DNA from 4 places in the Pseudoalteromonas sp. SG41-5 genome. Region 1 is predicted to be linked to each of the others. Evidence: predicted binding sites of a transcription regulator. Region 1 holds the regulator's gene; each other region holds the start of a gene.
The links. The regulator sigma-54, encoded in region 1, starts transcription at its own class of promoters, with help from an activator protein. The targets are predictions, from matches to a motif close to GTTGGCACGNNNNTNGNNT.
Positions count from the first base shown of each region.

Region 2: a site for sigma-54 is predicted at 3,434-3,452, ahead of dps (DNA starvation/stationary phase protection protein Dps). Genes of this name have one in related genera too.
Region 3: a site for sigma-54 is predicted at 2,105-2,123, ahead of H5232_RS02625 (YggN family protein). Genes of this name have one in related genera too.
Region 4: a site for sigma-54 is predicted at 2,267-2,285, ahead of H5232_RS06310 (DUF1328 family protein). Genes of this name have one in related genera too.

Region 1 covers NZ_JACJFH010000074.1:7,729-12,575, reverse strand. Annotated here, with positions in the region: gene lptC (LPS export ABC transporter periplasmic protein LptC) at 1-380, shown strand, start outside; gene lptA (lipopolysaccharide transport periplasmic protein LptA) at 370-903, shown strand; gene lptB (LPS export ABC transporter ATP-binding protein) at 900-1,625, shown strand; gene H5232_RS16785 (RNA polymerase factor sigma-54) at 1,692-3,188, shown strand; gene hpf (ribosome hibernation promoting factor) at 3,217-3,504, shown strand; gene ptsN (PTS IIA-like nitrogen regulatory protein PtsN) at 3,509-3,961, shown strand; gene rapZ (RNase adapter RapZ) at 3,982-4,824, shown strand.
Region 2 covers NZ_JACJFH010000031.1:28,827-33,673, forward strand. Annotated here, with positions in the region: gene H5232_RS10235 (oleate hydratase) at 1-1,500, shown strand, start outside; gene H5232_RS10240 (HPP family protein) at 1,724-2,143, shown strand; gene corA (magnesium/cobalt transporter CorA) at 2,228-3,184, opposite strand; gene dps (DNA starvation/stationary phase protection protein Dps) at 3,523-4,047, shown strand; gene H5232_RS10255 (methyl-accepting chemotaxis protein) at 4,170-4,847, opposite strand, start outside.
Region 3 covers NZ_JACJFH010000005.1:74,975-79,821, reverse strand. Annotated here, with positions in the region: gene H5232_RS02630 (PLP-dependent aminotransferase family protein) at 1-1,165, shown strand, start outside; gene H5232_RS02625 (YggN family protein) at 1,249-2,046, opposite strand; gene H5232_RS02620 (PA3496 family putative envelope integrity protein) at 2,454-2,642, shown strand; gene H5232_RS02615 (glutathione peroxidase) at 2,692-3,183, opposite strand; gene H5232_RS02610 (LysR family transcriptional regulator) at 3,279-4,151, opposite strand; gene H5232_RS02605 (iron-containing alcohol dehydrogenase) at 4,325-4,847, shown strand, end outside.
Region 4 covers NZ_JACJFH010000015.1:42,145-46,991, reverse strand. Annotated here, with positions in the region: gene oadA (sodium-extruding oxaloacetate decarboxylase subunit alpha) at 1-1,547, opposite strand, end outside; gene H5232_RS06315 (OadG family protein) at 1,558-1,806, opposite strand; gene H5232_RS06310 (DUF1328 family protein) at 2,325-2,498, shown strand; gene H5232_RS06305 (hypothetical protein) at 2,553-2,744, shown strand; gene H5232_RS06300 (TonB-dependent receptor domain-containing protein) at 3,002-4,847, shown strand, end outside.

The DNA of each region.
Region 1 (4,847 bases):
TTAGCCACAAAGTAACAGCTGCAAAAATGGAACTCTACCAACAGTTAGGGTTCACTTACTTTGAACAACCTATTTTTACACTCTATAATCAACAGCAGACGTGGCAAATTAATGCCGATGAAGCCACCTTATATGAAAATCATCAATTAATTTTAGAAGGTAATGTGGTTGCTAAAAACCTGACCAATAATGCCATGATTGAACATATAAACGCAGATAATATTCAGGTTGATATTGAACTACAAACCATGAGTTCAGAACAACCAGTTGAATTAATCGGACCAAATTTAAAAATCACTGGGCGCGGTCTCCATGCCGACTTAAAAGCCGAAGTGGTAGAACTAATTAACCATACGCGAACCATATATTATGACCAATAAATTTGCTCACTTGCTTGTTATACCAAGCTTATTCATTGCTTTTGCAAGCTTTGCTGAAAATACGACACCACCTGCAGATCAAGTCTCTATCAGTGCTGACACGCAGCTTGCCCAACTGAAAGACAATATCGGTATTTTTGAAAAAAATGTTGAAATCATTCATGGTAACCGCCGTATCAAAGCGGATCGACTTGAAGTCCATAAGCGCGAAGATTTAGGCGATAACAAACAACTACTTGTCGCAACTGGCAGTCCGGCTTACTTTGAAGAAAAACAAACTGATGGCACAGTAATGAGTGCCAGTGCTGATGAAGTCCGTTACGATGTCGCTAAGCGCTATTTAACCTTGGTTGGCAATGCACAAGTCACTCAGGCAGGTCAAAAAATCAATGCCAAAAGCATTACCTATGATATGGACCAGCAACTGATCAGTGCTGAAAAAGGCGCAAGCTCAAGCGATCGTGTGCACACCATTTTGGTACCAGTAGACAGTAAAAAAGACAAATCTAAAGGGCAGCCATGAGTACATTAAAAGCTGAATTTCTAGCAAAAAGCTATAAAGGTCGCCAAGTTGTAAAAAGCGTGGGTTTAGAAGTTAGCGCAGGCAGCATTGTTGGCTTATTGGGTCCTAATGGCGCTGGTAAAACCACCACCTTTTATATGATTGTGGGTTTAGTTCCAAGCGACAAAGGTAAAATCAGTATTGATGATAATGACATCACCTTACTGCCAATGCACAGTCGCGCACGGTTAGGGATTGGCTACCTGCCACAAGAATCATCCATCTTCCGTAAATTAACTGTTTATCAAAACCTGATGGCTATTTTAGAAACTCGTAAAGAGCTGAATAAACAAGCCAGAGAAGAAGCGCTCGACAGCTTACTTGATGAGTTTAGCATTCAACATATCCGCGACAGCCAAGGTATGGCATTATCTGGCGGTGAACGTCGTCGAGTTGAAATTGCACGCGCTTTAGCCGCAAACCCAAAATTTATCTTACTTGATGAGCCTTTTGCTGGCGTTGATCCTATTTCAGTGTTAGATATAAAGAAGATTATTGAACACCTTAAAAACCGTGGTATTGGCGTGCTTATTACCGACCACAATGTACGAGAAACCCTTGATGTTTGTGAAAAAGCCTACATAGTTTCTCATGGGGAGTTAATTGCATCAGGTACCCCTGAGCATGTACTCGCCGACCAAACAGTCCGCGATGTTTACCTGGGCGAGCAATTTAGGCTATAAAGCCACGCTCGGCTAAGTATCTGCTAGACTTAACGATGATAACAATAAAAGGATTGTTAGAGATACATGAGGCAATCACTCCAGCTGCGCATGGGCCAGCAACTTACAATGACACCACAGCTGCAACAAGCAATTCGCTTATTGCAACTCAGTACATTGGATCTCCAGCAAGAAATTCAAGAAGCGCTCGACAGCAATCCATTGTTAGAGCTAGAAGAACATGAATATTCAGACGACACGGCTGGTAAAAACGAACAAAAACAAGATAACGATGACTTAACCGTTAGCGCATCAGCAGACGACAAGCCAAGCGAATATGAACAAGAAAGTAGCGAAGCATTAAGTAAAGAGACCTTAAGTGACGAAATGGCTATGGACGTCACCTGGGACGAATACATGAGTGCTGCGCCAAATACGTCATCTGGGCCAATGCCTGAAGATGAGTCAATTTATCAAGGTGCCTCAACTGAAACCTTGCACGAATATCTAATGTGGCAATTACAACTCACACCTTTTAGTCCAACCGATGAAGCCATTGCCATTGCCATTGTTGAAGCCGTTGACGATTCAGGTATTTTAACCTTGAGCTGCGAAGACATCGCAGAAAGCTTAAATCAAGGTAATAACGAAGAAGAAATCGAACTCGACGAAGTGCAAGCAGTGTTAAAACGCATTCAGTTGTTTGACCCTGTTGGTATTGCTGCGCGCAGCCTACAAGAATGTTTATGTATTCAATTAAATCAATTTGATCCTGCAACTCCTTGGATTAGCGAGACAAAAATGATTTTAACTGATCATATCGATTTATTAGCTAGTCGTGACTATCGCACTTTGATGAAAAAGACTAAGCTTAAAGAAGATGAACTAAAAGAAGTAATGACACTGATCCACAGCCTTAACCCAAAGCCTGCGGATACCATAGTACGCGAAGAATCAGAGTATGTTATTCCTGACGTTTCGGTGAAAAAAATTAAAGGTCGCTGGGTGGTTGAACTCAATCCAGACAGCATGCCAAAAATTAGAGTGAACAGCCAATATGCGGCGATGTCACGCTCTGTAAAATCAAGCACTGACAGCCAATTTATACGCTCGCATTTGCAAGAAGCTAAATGGTTTATTAAAAGCCTAGAAAGTCGTAACGAGACGTTACTCAAAGTAACCAACTGCATTGTTAAACAGCAGCAAGGATTCTTTGAGCATGGCCCTGAGGCCATGCGCCCTATGGTACTAAACGACGTTGCCGAAATGGTTGAGATGCACGAATCAACAATTTCTCGTGTAACCACCCAAAAATACATGCATACCCCTCGTGGTATATTTGAGTTAAAATATTTTTTCTCGAGCCATGTAAGTACTGAGAACGGCGGCGAATGCTCATCGACAGCCATTCGAGCATTGATCAGAAAATTGATCAGTGCAGAAAACTCAGCGAAACCATTGAGTGATAGTAAGATTGCAGATATATTGGCAGAGCAAGGTATCAAAGTAGCTAGACGGACTATTGCAAAATACCGCGAGTCGCTGGCTATTCCACCGTCAAATCAACGTAAAAGTTTGATTTAAGGCGTAAAATCACAAGAGGAAAATGCTTATGCAACTAAATTTAACTGGTCGTCATGTAGAAATTACTGATTCATTAAGAGACTATGTAAACAATAAGTTTGCCAAGCTTGAAAGGCATTTTGATCATATCAATAATGTCCATGTCATTCTTGATGTAGAAAAGCTAAGCCAAAAAGCAGAAGCCACATTACATGTCAGTGGCGCTGAATTATTTGCCTCAACTGAGCACCAAGACATGTATGCAGCCATTGACGGACTAATCGACAAACTTGACCGTCAGGTAATTAAACACAAAGAGAAGCACGCTCGACACTAACACTATGAAATTAAGCTCACTTATTTGCCAGGACTGCAGTAAAGCTGCGGTCCTTTTTAATAGCAAAAAACGGATCATTGAATTTATCAGCCAATTGGCTCATGAACAACTTCCTCAGCTATCACAACAAGAAATCCTCAACGCACTACTGTCGAGAGAAAAACTAGGTAGTACGGGTATTGGTCGTGGTATTGCTATTCCTCATGGCCGTATGAGTGGTGTTGAAAACCCGCTAGCAATAATTATAGTGAGTGAATCACCGATTGATTTTGATGCGATAGATAATCGCCCAGTTGATATATTTGTAGCTCTCATCGTGCCAGATGGTGATAGCCAACTTCATTTGAAGACGTTAGCCACAATTGCTGATAAACTCAACGACAAAGATTTTTGTAAACAACTACGTAGCGCAAAAACAGACCAAGATTTGTATCACGTAATTGCTGCGCAATCGTAGCCAAATGAAGGAGAATTTACATGGAGTTAATCATCATCAGTGGGCGTTCTGGCTCAGGTAAATCTGTTGCTCTGCGTGTAGTAGAAGATCTTGGCTATTATTGTGTAGATAATATTCCGGTAAACTTATTACCTTCATTAGTGCGCAGTGTCTCTGATAATTATGACAAAATTGCCGTCAGTATTGATGTCCGTAATTTACCGAAAGAGCAGGAAGAATTTAACGATATTCTTGAATACTTGCCTGGTTTTGCAAATCCGACGCTATTTTATTTAGACAGTGATGATCAAACCCTGATCAAACGTTTTTCTGAAACTCGCCGCTTACACCCATTATCTTTGGACTCTTTGCCACTGGATTTAGCCATCAAGCAAGAAAAAGTATTACTTGATGTATTAACTACTCGCGCTGACTTTATACTTGATACCACTGATCTGAGTGTCCACCAGCTTGCAGAGTCAATCCGTGAAAAGATTTTAGGGAAAAAAGATAAAAAACTAATCATTACCTTTGAATCATTTGGTTTTAAATATGGTATCCCAAAAGAAGCTGATTATGTTTTTGATGCACGCTTTTTACCAAACCCACATTGGGAGCCTGAGCTTAAGCCACTTACAGGCCTTGATCAGCCAGTAAAAGATTATTTAGCCAGCCATAGTATCGTACAAAAATTCACTTGGCAGATCCAAACCTTTGTACAAACTTGGTTACCGCATTTGGAGCGTAATAACCGCAGTTACTTAACAATTGCTATTGGTTGCACCGGTGGTCAACATCGCTCAGTTTATCTAGCGCAAACTATAGGTGAAAGCTTCTCGATGAGCCACAGCAATGTGAAAATTCGCCATCGTGAACAAGAATAACAACTCACGTTTACAGTAAGGAA
Region 2 (4,847 bases), on a different contig from region 1:
CGTTTAATAAATAAATGCGGTGAGATACTCGATGCAAGTGACTTTGGCCTGAATAAAGCCCAGCAATGGGAGCTGATCCGTTTAATGCTCAAGCGCAAAGAAGAGCTTGACGATCTCAGCATTGAAGACTATTTCAGCAAAGGTTTTTTACAAAGCAATTTTTGGTTTTTATTTCGTACTATGTTTGCCTTTAAAAATTGTCATAGCTTGTTAGAAACTAAACTGTATTTGCATCGCTTTCTTGATTCTATTGATGGCTTTGCCGACATGTCTGTTTTACTTTTTCCGAAATATAATCAATACGATACCTTTATTAAACCGCTTGCTAATTTATTACGAGACAAAGGCGTGAATTTTCAATTTGCAAGCCGTGTAAACGATCTGGATATAACATTTACCGGTAATAAAAAAACCGTAACGGGGATCCATGCCACTATAAAAGGTCAAGCACAGCATATTAACGTTGCTCCAGACGATTTAGTTTATGCACTAACGGGTTCAATGACAGAGCATACCGCTTATGGTGACATGCAAAATGTGCCCGAGCTGAACTGTGAAAAACACGATCCCGGCGAAAATAGCGGGTGGAATTTATGGAAAAACCTCGCGAAGAAATCAGCTGTTTTTGGTAAACCCGAAAAATTTTATGGCGATATTGATAAGTCTATGTGGGAGTCAGCCACACTGACTTGCAAGCCATCCCCACTTATAGATAAGCTAAAGACATTATCAGTAAACGATCCTTACTCTGGTCGCACGGTAACTGGCGGCATTATTACTTTTACAGACTCTAACTGGCTATTGAGTGTAACATGTAACCGCCAACCTCATTTTCCAGATCAACCCGATGATACGTTAGTACTTTGGGTCTATGGTTTATTAATGGACAAACAAGGTAATCGTATCGTTAAAACAATGCCACAATGTAGCGGTGAAGAAATAATTACGGAGCTTTGCTACCATTTGGGCATTGAACAGCAGCTTGATGAAATCATTGCCAATACCAAGATACGTACAGCGCTAATGCCTTATATCACAGCTCAATTTATGACTCGTGCAGCTGGTGACAGACCCACCTCAGTTCCTGAAGGTTGTACAAACTTAGGTTTGATTGGTCAATTTGTTGAAACCCACAACGATATTATATTCACGATGGAAGCCTCTATTCGTACAGCACGTATTGGGGTATATAAGTTACTTAATATCCCTAAACAAGTGCCCGACATTAGCCCAACCCAATATGATATTCGTAACCTAATTAAAGGAGCTAGAGCGCTCAACAGCGGCAAGCCCTTTATTGGCGAGCGGTTATTACACCGCCTGCTTGATAAAACCTACTTTGCTCATATTTTACCGCCATTACCAGAGCCAAGTAGTAAAGAACAAATCCATTTTGAAGCAGAAATGCATGAGCTACTGGGCAAAGGCAGCTCGGCGATGCATAAATTTTCAAGCTGGGTTGGTACACTCAGGGATAATTTTTCGCATAAAGATAAATAATCTGAGCTTCGGATAATAAATCTATCCTCAATGGCTATGGATGGCCAAGCTAAAAACTATTTCTATACAAAATACAAAGCCTTGATCTTGATAAAGTGCAATAAGAAAAAACCAGGCTAGAATAAATAATAATATGAGCTCTGGATAATAAATCTGTCTCCAGTAGCTATTTTAGTAAACCTTTTTAACCAAAGTTCTGGTTAGTAATTTAACAGGAGCCAAAATGAGCCAAACAGTTGCAGATTTAATGACATCAGATCCATATGCCGTAAGTGCAGAAAACACCCTACACGACGCACATAATCTAATGAAGGAAAAAAATATCCGCCATATTCCGGTAATTGATCACAATGGCGAACTAGTGGGTATGTTGACACAAAAAATCATGATTGCCCAAGTGATGAATATTATGGCTAATTACAGCCCTAGCGCACTTGAACGAAAGGAAAAACAAACGAAAATACACACTATTATGGCAACCGATTTTGCCACTGTACTAGCAACCCAACCACTGCAAGATGTTGCTCGGTTTTTTGTTGATAACCGCCATGGTTGCATGCCTGTGATCACTGAAAAAAATAAACTCGTGGGTATACTTACCTCGTCAGACTTTGTACGCCTAGCGGCCGCTTTATTATCTTAATGCAAGGTGATAATAAGACCGCTATCCGTATAAAATGAATATAAACTCGTGTAATCGTGTATGCCAAGTAGTCCTTGGCACACACTACAGCCAGCCTTTGTGTTTAAAAAATAAATAAGGGGCAAAGCCCGATAGCAACATAATGCCAATTGCAAATGGGTAACCCCATTCCCATTGCAGCTCAGGCATTATATTAAAGTTCATCCCATATACACTGGCGACTACAGTAGGTGGTAAAAAAACCACCGAAGCAATAGAGAAGGTTTTGATAATTTGATTTTGTTCAATGTTAATAAAACCTTGTGTTGAATCCATCAAAAAGTTCACCTTATCAAACAAAAAGGTACAGTGAGACATTAGCGTATCTATATCAAGTACAATTTCTCGTAGTGATTCGCGATCCTCATTTTGTACACCTAAACGACGTATTAAAAACGAAATATTGCGCCGCGTATCCATTAAACACAAACGCACTTTCCCATTCGCATCCTCTAAACGCGCGATACGACTGACCGCTTCTTCTAGATCAGAGTCATCTTCTTCTAGTACATATGCACTGAGCTTCTCTAACTGATGATGCATATCCTCGAGCATATCAGCATGGTTTTCGACTTTTTGATCGAATAATGTAACCAATAACTGTTTTGGCGTATCACACATTACTTGACCTTTACGTGCTCTTAAGCGTAACAATCGAAAGTCAGCCAGCTCGTCATCGCGAATGGTCAGCAAACAGTTATCCTGAAGTAAACAGGCCACTGTTACCGTATTAAAACGTCCTTCATTGGGCGACATAAACAATGCGTGCACATGCAAGCCTTCATTGTCGATAAAACATCGCGATGAAGCTTCAATCTCTTGCACATCCCCTGACTCAGGAAAAGTTATATTGAGCGTTTTTGCGAGCGTATTTCGCTCATCTTCCGTTGGGTTGATTGTGTCAATCCAGTGTGCATTTCTGATTGATGCTTCAAGAGAAGTATCGGATGAAGGCTCTAACTCTCTGATCACCCCCTGCTCGATAGAAAAAAATCTCAACATGCACTTCTCCTTTAATAACAAGATGGGTTGAGTATATGTAAGTGATGATTAATCAACAATGATAATACACTTCTGTATCACAGTTATTATTGAGAGTAAGTAATTCGCTAACACGTAACAGCATCTTTTATTTTGCAGATTTTACAAAAAAGTGCATATTTTTCATGGCATTTCAAAGAAATGCTTTCATCACCCAACTTCAAAAAACATATAAATTATTAAATATCAGAAACTTAAAAAATAATTTTTATCGGCACAGCCATTGCTTTATATAAACTAACGCATGTTCATAGACTTTATTAGACGCTGTGAACATTCCTTATAAATCAGGAGGAATAATGAGTAACAATAACGAAACAAACAAAATCGCTGAATTTACTGCCCCAGGTATGAATGAAGAATCTGCAAAAAATACCATTGCTGCACTTGATAACCGCATGGTCGCACTGATCGATTTACAATTGACTCTAAAACATATTCATTGGAATGTAGTTGGCCCAAATTTTATTGGCGTGCATGAAATGCTCGACCCTCAGGTTGAAGTGATCAGAGCAATGACCGACACCATCGCCGAGCGAATCGCTACGCTGGGCGGAGTTCCGGTTGGTACTCCAAAATCGATAGTTGATCGTCGTTCATGGCAAGATTACGCAATTGGTAAGGGCTTGGTAAAAGATCATTTAGTTGCGCTTGATAAAGTATACAATGGGATTAATGGCGATCACCGAAGTGCGATTGGCAAGCTATCAGAGCTCGATCCTGTATCTGAGGATATGCTAATTAGCCAACTTGCCGATTTAGAACAGTTTCAATGGTTTGTGCGTGCACACTTAGAATCGTCAACGGGCAAACTCAATAGCTAATCTAGCGGTTTTGTGTTCAGTTTAAACTGATTCATTTATATTTAAAGTCAAAGATCAGGCTATTTAAAGCCTGATCTTTATTTATTACTGCTCAACAATAATACCGCTATTTTTTGTTTATATTAGATCTTAAACTGACCTACCAAATCGCCTAAACTCTCCCCTCGACCAGCTAAGTGATGACTGACTGATGAGGTTGTTTTAATTGAACGAGTAAGCTCATTAACGATTTCTTGAATCGCAAAAACGTTACGGTTAATTTCCTCAGTTACACTACTTTGCTCTGTGGCAGCGGTAGCTATTTGTGTGCTCATATCGTTAATTGTAGTAACCGAGCTGGTTACCGCTCCTAAACTTTCAGAAATTGCGCGAGATGACTCAACTGAGCGATTACAGCTTTGCTGACTTGCCAACATTGCCTTTACCGCAGCCGTGACTAGCGTATGTAACTCATTAAGCATTTCATTAATCTCTAACGTACTCTCTTGTGTACGACTGGCTAAACTTCTCACTTCATCAGCTACAACCGCAAAACCACGGCCTTGCTCGCCAGCCCTTGCAGCTTCAATAGCCGCATTAAGGGCCAGTAAGTTAGTTTGCTCAGCAATGCCACCGATAACACTTAATACACTGTTAATTTTTTTAGATTGTTCACTTAATGAATTAACCTGTTCAGCAGCTTGATTAATCTCACTCATTAAATTTGAAACTTCTTCTAAAGAAACATCTACACATTTTTGAGCATTGGCAACATCTTGCGTGGCTGACTGGGTTGATACCGCCACTTGTGTGGTATTTTG
Region 3 (4,847 bases), on a different contig from region 1:
TGAGCCAGTTTCGGTCAACATGCAGGTATTAATTGAGCAAGTGTATGATGCAATTCATCAAGCCGATGTCGTACCGTTTGGCATTGCTAATCCTGTTGCTGCCGCTCCAACTGATAAAATGCTAAGTCGTACGATGCGCCGGGTTATGTCGATTGCCGGCAGTCGCGCCATAAATTATGGTGCGATGGATGGTTTTGCACCATTGAAAAAGCAGTTAATCCATCGTTATTTAGATTTTGGCATTGGTGTTGACTCGCAAGAACTTGTGATCACCAACGGTGCTCAAGAAGCACTGGCGATCGCGCTAAAATGTGTCACTAAAGTAGGTGATGTGGTGGCGATCGAGTCACCTTGTTATTTTGGTATCATTGAATTGATCGAAAGCCTGGGCCTCAAGGCGCTCGAGATCCCGCTGTGTCCTGATGATGGGATCTGGCTTGATGATCTGAGCCAGGCTTTACATGATCACGATATTAAAGCCTGTGTGTTCTCTACTTCGATCAATAATCCTGTGGGTAGTTTTATGCCTGATCATAAGCGTAAACAATTAGTAGAGTTATTGGAATCTCAAGATGTGGTGCTAATTGAAGATGATGTGTATGGTGATTTACATTTTACCCCGCAGCGCGGTACACCCGCTCAGGCTTACTCAACAAAAGGGTTGGTATTAACCTGTGCATCGTTTTCTAAAACTGCGGCGCCGAGTTATCGTGTTGGCTGGTTGATTGCCGGAAAGTTTGCTGCCAAAGCGCGTCGCTATAAGCGTGCATTGAGTTGTTCTACTTCATTGATCAATCAATGGACGTTATATGAATTTATAGTTAGTGGTGATTATGATCGTAATATAAAACTACTGCGACAGCGTCTACGTTCTAATAAAGAACGAATGATCTGGTGTTTACAACAGGCCTTTCCGAGTACCGCTAGGATCAGCGATCCGCAAGGCGGATGTGTGATCTGGATTGATTTAGGTGCGGCTTACGATAGTGTAAAACTATTTCAACTGGCATTAGAAAGTGGCATTAGCATTACTCCTGGCTATATTTTTTCAGCCACTAATAAATATCGCAGTTGTATTCGATTAAGTTATGGTTTGCCATGGGGTGAAAAAATTGAACAAGCTATTATAAAGCTAGGTGAGTTAGTGCATTTAGCGAAGAAATAGCATGGCATAAAAAAGCAGCACCTTTAAAAAAGAGTGCTGCTAAAGGGATATCAAACTTTTAGCGTTTAGAACCTGAGTTCAAGTTAGTTATTTTGTTTATAACTAAATAATTGGTAGTCTTTCAATTCTGGAACTAGTTTAACTAATTGTTGCTCTTGATCAGCAATGGTTGAAAAATTACCGCACAGTGCATCAGCGCGTTTTTCAAGTTGGTTAGCTTGTTGCTCAACTTTGGCTTCAATTTCAGCTCCCATATTTTCCATGCGTTGTTCAAAGGCTTGCATATCGCCACCAGAGCCCATTAGTTCTGAACCTACAGCCATTAAAATACTACCCATCGATTGCATCATCGCAGCTTGTACAGCGCTTTCTATTTGCTCATCAAATTGGCTTTCAAAGTTTTCGCCAAATTGGCTAAAGCTTTGTTGGCCCATTACAAAAGCGCCTTGTTGGTAAAAGGTGTTTTGTACTTCTACCTGAATATCAGCCATTAATTCATTAATGCTATCTAGGCCATCGATATTAAATGCATTGGCGACTTCTTCAATGGCGACCCCGGCAATTTTAACGCCTTCAATAGCAATGTTCGCGACTTCTGGTAATTGGCTACGCAGACTGTCTGAATAATTACTGATAGCTTGGTGTTGTTGACTGTTGAGTGTCAAAGTTTGGCCATCAATCATTAACTCGCCACTATTTATAAAAGTCATAGTGTGGTTATCAGCTGTAAAAATTTCTAATTCATTTGGCTTAATACGCACATCATTTTTAAATTCAACGTCACATGTGTCGCCGCTAAAAGAAATATTCGTCTCATTGTCATTGTGTGCCATTGCCCCTGTGGCAATGAATAAAGAACTTATTAATAGTAATTTTTTCATTTTTATTTCCTGCTAATTTGTTGATTATGACCAGTACGCATTTAACGTATTTAATACTTATCAAGTTTAATGCCAATAATTATTGGCATTTAAAAACAATGAGTTAATTGTTTTTTTCCCTTTTTTAATTACATTTAAATGTTATAAAAAAGCCATTTTTTAGTCATTTTGACTAATTTACATTAATACATAAAAGATACTTATCGTTTCGATAAAAAACTCTCACTTTCCAGAACTCAAATTTAGCGCTATTTATTCACAATATCGACATAACACTATTTTAGAATTGCGTTATGGCTTTATTTTGGTGCTTTTTCATACGGTGAAATAGTGCTGAACATTTTTAATTTACCAATGATAGTGATAAAAAATCCTTAATTGGTCTCAAACACTTTATGGAGTGGGTTGTGGGTAAGACATTTAGTTACGATGCGCTAGATGACGATTTTGTTGAAGACGAGTACGAAATGGTCGGGCGTAATCAACACGACAAGAATAAGCAAAAGGTTAAGAAAAAGTTGGAAGACTACCTTGAGCAAAAACGCTTGCGTAAAAACTTGGGCGATGATGACTTAGATGAGTATTTAAACGACTAAGAGATAATTTAAATAAAGAGGCAATTTGCCTCTTTATTGCTTTTAGAGTTTAGATATTACTGCTTTTAAGGGCTTTGATAATAGCACCTTCGATTTGTTGCGGTTTGGTAAATGGTGCAAAGCGTTTAATTGCCTCGCCGTCGCGGCCAACTAAAAATTTAGTGAAATTCCATTTTATTTTGCGGGTTAAAAATCCAGGTAAGGCTGATTTTAAATGCCTGAATACGGGGTGGGCGTTTTCGCCATTAACATCAATTTTGCTCATCATCACAAAATCAACACCGTAGTTAATTAAACAACCTTGCGCTATTTCTTTTGCGCCGCCAGGCTCTTGTTTGCCGAATTGATTGCACGGAAAACCAATAATTACTAACCCTTGATCAGCGTATTTTGCATGTAATTGTTGTAAACCTTCGTACTGTGGAGTGAAGCCACATTTACTGGCAGTGTTGACAATTAACACAACTTTGCCTGCGAAATCTGAAAAATCAATGCTTTGGCCTTGCAGATTGCTGGCTGAAAGTTGATAGAAGTCGTTCATGTTGCTCTCTTGTTATTGTTGTTTGTTAAATTCTATCCTGAGTTGTGACAGACATACAGCTTAAATTATCATCATATTGCATAGACCATTTTATTTTAGCTTGCATGATTAAAGCTTGTGAGTAAATGTTCAATCAATAATCGCACTCTGTACGGCATTAAATCTTTACGTGGATACACTAACCAAGAGGCATTGTCTGTTACCTGAAACTCATCAAGTAAGGTAATTAGTTGCCCGTTTTCAATATACTTATCAACAATATCAGTGGCTAAATGGGCAATGCCCAAGCCTGCTAATGTCGCAGATAATAGTGCGCGCGGATGGTTACTGCGCCAGTTGCCGGCAACTTTTACCTCTTTAATATCGCCGGCAAAATTAAATCGCCAACGTTTCCCCATGGCAATTAAGCAATTATGAGCGGTTAATTGTTGAGGCGTAGTTGGGGTTGGGTGATGTGCTAAATATTCTGGACTGGCAACGAGAGTCATGATTCGCGGGCTAAGTGGTCGTGCAATTAAGTTAGAGTCTTGCATGCGGCCAAAACGGATCGCTAAATCAAAACCTTCTTCAACTAAGTCGACATTACGATTGTTGAAGTCCATATCTACTTCAACCTCAGGGTAGCGTTTTACAAACTCAACAATTTTAGGTGCTACATGACATGCAACAAATTCACCAGCACCAGAAATTCTAATGATCCCTTTGGGTTTACGTTGCTCACCTTGCAGTTGATTATTAGCATCAATTAGCTCTTGTTTAATTGCTTTGAGCTTTACGGCATATTCGCGGCCGGCATCGGTGAGGCTTATTTTTCGGGTAGTACGTTGAAATAGCAATGAGCCTAAGCGGTTTTCAAGTTGCTGTACTTGGCGGCTAATATGTGAAGTTGATACTTCCATGACTTTGGCTGCTTTGGTAAAGCTGCCATGTTCAACCACATGTAAAAATTCATCAAGGCCATGCCACATAATTTAGTTCTCAAATATTAAGTAATTATAGTTTATACCATCTATTGTTGCAGCTGTGCAAAAGTGATTCTCTGAGCTTAGTCTTTAAATTAATGCTTAAATCCCTACAATTAGATGGTCACCAAATTTTAGCTCACACTAAATAATGAGCATCTCTAAGCAATGGAGCAAGCATGTTAAATTTCAGTTTTGCAAACCCAACCAAAATTCATTTCGGCGAACAACAAATCGCTTTAATTAAAAATGAGATCCCTGCAGACGCAAAAGTATTAGTTACTTATGGTGGCGGCAGTATTAAAAGTAATGGCGTCTATGATCAAGTCGTCGATGCGTTAAGTGAACATACGTGGTTTGAGTTTGCCGGTATTGAGCCTAACCCAAGTTATCAAACATGTATGAAAGCCGTTGCTTTGGTTAAAGAAAAGCAAGTTGATTACATTCTTGCAGTTGGTGGTGGTTCAGTCGCTGATGGTAGTAAATTTATTGCCGCAGCAGCTAATTATGACGGCGAGCCATGGGATATTTTATCAAAAGGTGGCGAGATTAAATCTGCTATTGCTCTTGGTGTGGTATTAACGTTACCTGCAACGGGCTCTGAGTCAAACGGCAATAGTGTTGTTTCAAATCTTGACACTCACGAAAAACTTGCATTTGCTAGTCCATTTGTATTGCCAAAATTTGCAGTACTCGACCCTG
Region 4 (4,847 bases), on a different contig from region 1:
ATATGCTCACTATCTTTAAGTGTTACTTCTTTAAGCTCACCGCCTTGTGCAACCACTACATCATAAACTTTACCATCTACTTTTACGCTGTACTGCTCTGCTTTTACTGTGTTGCTGTTACTTTTTTTATTGCTAACTGGTTGTTCTTTATTAGCAGATTCAGCACTTGGCACAGCTTCGAATGCATCTGGGTTATTACGATTCTTAATGAATTTCAACCCAATTTGTGGGAATAATGCATACGTTAACACGTCATCAATCTGCACATCCGCTAAGCTTAAACCTTGCTCTTGTGCTTCTTTTAATAGCTCAGCTTGGAGTATTTCTAGTTCTGGTTGCAATAAATCAGCTGGGCGGCAAGTAATGACTTCTGCGCCATTAAGTACGCGCTCTTGTAACTCTTTATTCATCGGCGCAGGAGTTACGCCATACTCACCTTTTAGCACTCCGGCAGTTTCTTTGGTGATAGTTTTATAACGCTCGCCCGTCAATACGTTTAATACTGCTTGTGTACCAACAATTTGTGATGTTGGTGTAACTAACGGTAAATAACCTAAGTCTTCACGTACACGTGGGATCTCAAGTAATACTTCATTCAATTTATCCGCAGCACCTTGCTCTTTAAGCTGGTTTTCCATATTAGTTAACATGCCACCAGGCACTTGCGCTAATAAAATACGGCCATCAACACCTTTTAAGCTGCCTTCAAACGCGGCATATTTTTTACGAACATCACGGAAATAAGCAGCAATCTCTTCGAGTTGATTTAAATCCAGCTCAGTATCACGTTCAGTACCTTCAACAATCGATACAATCGTTTCAGTTGCGCTGTGCCCGTAAGTCATACTCATTGATGAAATTGCGGTATCAAGCATATCAATACCAGCATCAATCGCTTTTTGGTAAGTAGCAGTACTTAAACCTGTTGTGGCATGACACTGCATTGCAATTGGGATAGAGACTGTTTCTTTTAACGCTTTGATTAACTCTTCTGCATCGTATGGTTTAAGCAAACCGGCCATGTCTTTAATACAAATTGAATGACAGCCTAACTCTTCAAGCTGCTTGGCAAGCGTTAACCACATATCAAGTGTATGAACCGGGCTTACTGTGTACGAAATTGTACCTTGTGCATGTGCGCCAACTTTAATTGCAGCTTTAATAGCCGTTTCAAGATTACGAACATCGTTCATCGCATCAAAAATACGAAACACATCAACACCATTTTTGTGCGCTCGCTCTACAAATTTTTCAACAACATCATCGGCATAATGACGATAGCCTAAAAGGTTTTGACCACGTAATAACATTTGCTGTTTAGTATTTGGCATAGCTTTTTTAAGAGCACGAATACGCTCCCAAGGATCTTCACCCAAATAACGAATGCATGAATCAAAAGTAGCCCCACCCCATGATTCGATCGACCAATAACCTGCATCATCTAATTTTTGTGCAATCGGTAGCATGTCATCCAAACGCATACGCGTTGCTAATAATGATTGATGCGCGTCCCTAAGTACTAATTCTGTTAATTTTAATTTAGCCACAAGTAACTCCTTATAGTTTTTGTTTATTTTTGTATTGAGCTATGGCTGCACTTATCGCAGCGATGTGTTCACTTGATACACCTGATGCTTTGATTGACGGTGTACGCGTTGGCGTTGTTGCAACCGGCTGTTCAAAACGACTCGCTAATTTAGACATAATGGTAATTGCTGAAATCAACAACGAAAGAAAAACGAAAACGCCCACCATCCCGGTGATCATTAAGTTTGCTGCTGTAGCAAGTAACTGACCTATATCCATCCTGCTCCCCCCTGATTATTTCCACCCAGCCCCGCTAGGTAAAAAATCACTTTATTTAAATAATTATGCAACAATCATAACAAAGAAAAAGACCAAGTCCAACACTTTGTAAATTGGTAAAACCAATTAATACAAAGCTAACATATGCTCAGCAAAGTTAACACTCTACATTTTGCTATAATTTCATAGGATATAGATGATAAAAATACTGAATATAGCTATAACTTATAAGTAAAAGCTTATCCGCAGCTGGAAAACCTACCGACTGAACGACTGAACAACCGCTTGATTAAATACAAAATGGCTCAAAAATGAAATTGGTCTTACCAAAAAACGACTTAAATATTGATTTTTAGAGCGTCGAGTATAAGTTACAGATAAAGCTGTAAATAATTCCCACCTAATTTATGAAGAGAAATGAAATAAACCCCTATGATATTGATAATAAAGGATTTAAATACATGGCATGTAACTAGCATTATTTACTCCGAACAAATTTACAAACCAAGGAGACGACAATGTTACGCTGGACAATTACATTTCTAGTTATTGCACTTATTGCTGCAGTGTTAGGTTTTGGTGGTATCGCAGGTGCCGCAGCAGGAATTGCTAAGATTATCTTTTTTATCTTTATTGTATTGTTAGTTATTTCACTCGTTTCAGGTGCATTGCGCGGCAATGTCCCTAAGTGATAACAATTTATTTTAAATAACAACACATTTATTATTTTTACAAGGAATTACATTATGAAATCGACAACTATTAAAACCGCTGTGATCGCTTTATTCGCTAGTTTTTTTATCATGGGTTGTGAAGACAATCATGCAGAAGAGGCCGGTGAGCGCATCGATGAAGCTGTTACCGACGTACAAAACAAAGTAGAAGACGCCTGTGAAGAAGTAAAAGAAGGCGTTAACGCTAAAGAGACTAACTGTTAATAAATATATTCAAGATTAAAAAGCGGCTTCCGAAGCCGCTTTTTTATTTAAGCTACTGTTTAAAAACAATCTTTTTATCTACCCTGCCGTATTTCATTCGTTTTACATTTCAAACTTTTCAAAATTTTATATTTTGACGCTTTAAATTATTTGTATGTCCCAACTTAATGACTATCTTTAAAAAGCTAAGAGGAAGCATCTGCAATGTGCTTCCTGTTGTATTTAGCCTAATTATTATAAATATTTGGGAGATTACAATGTTAAAAAGTAGAATTTCATCTGCAGTGAAATATGCACTTAGTGCAGGGGTTGTCTCAACCGCACTCATCTATTCACCACTTTCCACAGCACAAGAAACTGAAGTCGACAAAGACGTCGAAGTTATTTCTGTTACAGGTAGCCGTATTCGCCAACCAGGAGCTGTTTCCGCTAGTCCTATCATTTCCATTGGAGAAAAAGAACTTGGTTTTCAACAAGAACCTGAAGTTGAACAAATATTAAGAAACTTACCAGCAACAGTACCTGGTGATGGTAGTAACGTTAATAATGGTTCTGGCGGTGCAGCTACAATAAACTTACGCGGTCTTGGTGCTCAACGCTCATTAGTATTAATGAATGGCCGTCGTATGATCCCATATAACTATAATGGTGCCGTAGATAGTTCAACCATCCCCAGTGCATTAATTGAACGAATTGATATTGTTACCGGTGGAGCATCTGCCGTTTATGGTTCTGATGCAATAGCGGGCGCTGTCAACATAGTGCTAAAAGATGATTTCCAAGGGGTGGTTTTTGACGCCAAACATTCAGAAACTGGCGATGGTGACGGTGATAAAGACAGCTTCAGTATTACTCTGGGTTCTAATCTTGAAGATGACAAAGGTAATGTAGTGTTATCGCTAGGTTGGACACAACGAGATCAAATTTTATTAGGTGATAGACCATTAGGCCTGCTAGGAATTGAAACTAAAACGGGTGCTAACTATGAACAATTCTTAAATGGCGAGCCGCCAATCCCAGCTCCTGATGCATGTAGTGGTCCAAACTCCGTCGAAAGTGGTGGATCTACCACCGCTTTTCCTACTCGATTTACAATTGTTGGTGCTGGCGGTAATGGTAGTGGCCAATTCAGAAATGATGGCACATTAGCCGCTACTGAGTGTAGTGTATTCAACTTCAACCCATACAACTTCTATCAAACACCATCTGAACGCTATTCAGCAACAGCTATTGGTAATTACTACCTGACAGATGATCACCAAGTTTATTCATCTGTGAACTTTACTAATACCAGTGTTGATACCCAAGTAGCTCCTTCTGGTACTTTTGGATCTGTGTTCAATTTACCATTAGCCAATCCATTAATAGGCGATCAAGCAAGGCAATTTATGATCGATGGCGCTACGGCTGCTTTAGGTGAAGGAAGTTTAGATACATCTAATTGGCAAGACATAAATGGCAATGGTATTGTTGATGAAGCTGACTACCTGTCAGTTCAACTTAGAAGACGTACATTAGAGCTTGGCGCTCGAACAGAACGATTTGACAGCACTCAATTTCAAATGGTGACTGGGGTTACAGGTTACTTTTTAGATGATTGGCAATATGATGCAAGCTATCAATATGGTGAATCTAACCGAACAACTGTTCGTGGTGGTTACACCAACTTAACTAACATTCAAAACGCGCTTGATACTACAGATGGCGTTACTTGTAAAAATGGTGATTCTAGTTGTGTTCCTATCAACTTATTTGGTGGTTTTGGTTCAATCACCGAAGAAATGGCAGGTTATGCACAAGCAATTGCATTGCAACAACAAAAATACAGCCAAGAAGTTTTCACTGCTAGTGTAAATGGCTCATTCGACTTTATTGAAATTCCGGGCGCTGGCGCACCACTGGCAATGAGTTTTGGCTATGAAAAGCGTAAAGAAAAAGGCTTATTTGAGCCTGACGAATGTTTAAAGCTTGCTCCAGCAAGCTGCCAAGGTGGTGCTGGCGGTAATCAACTTCCAATCTCTGGCGGTTTCTCCGTTGATGAGTTATTTATGGAAGGCTACTTGCCGGTATTAGATGGGTTACCAGGTGCTGAAACGCTTGATG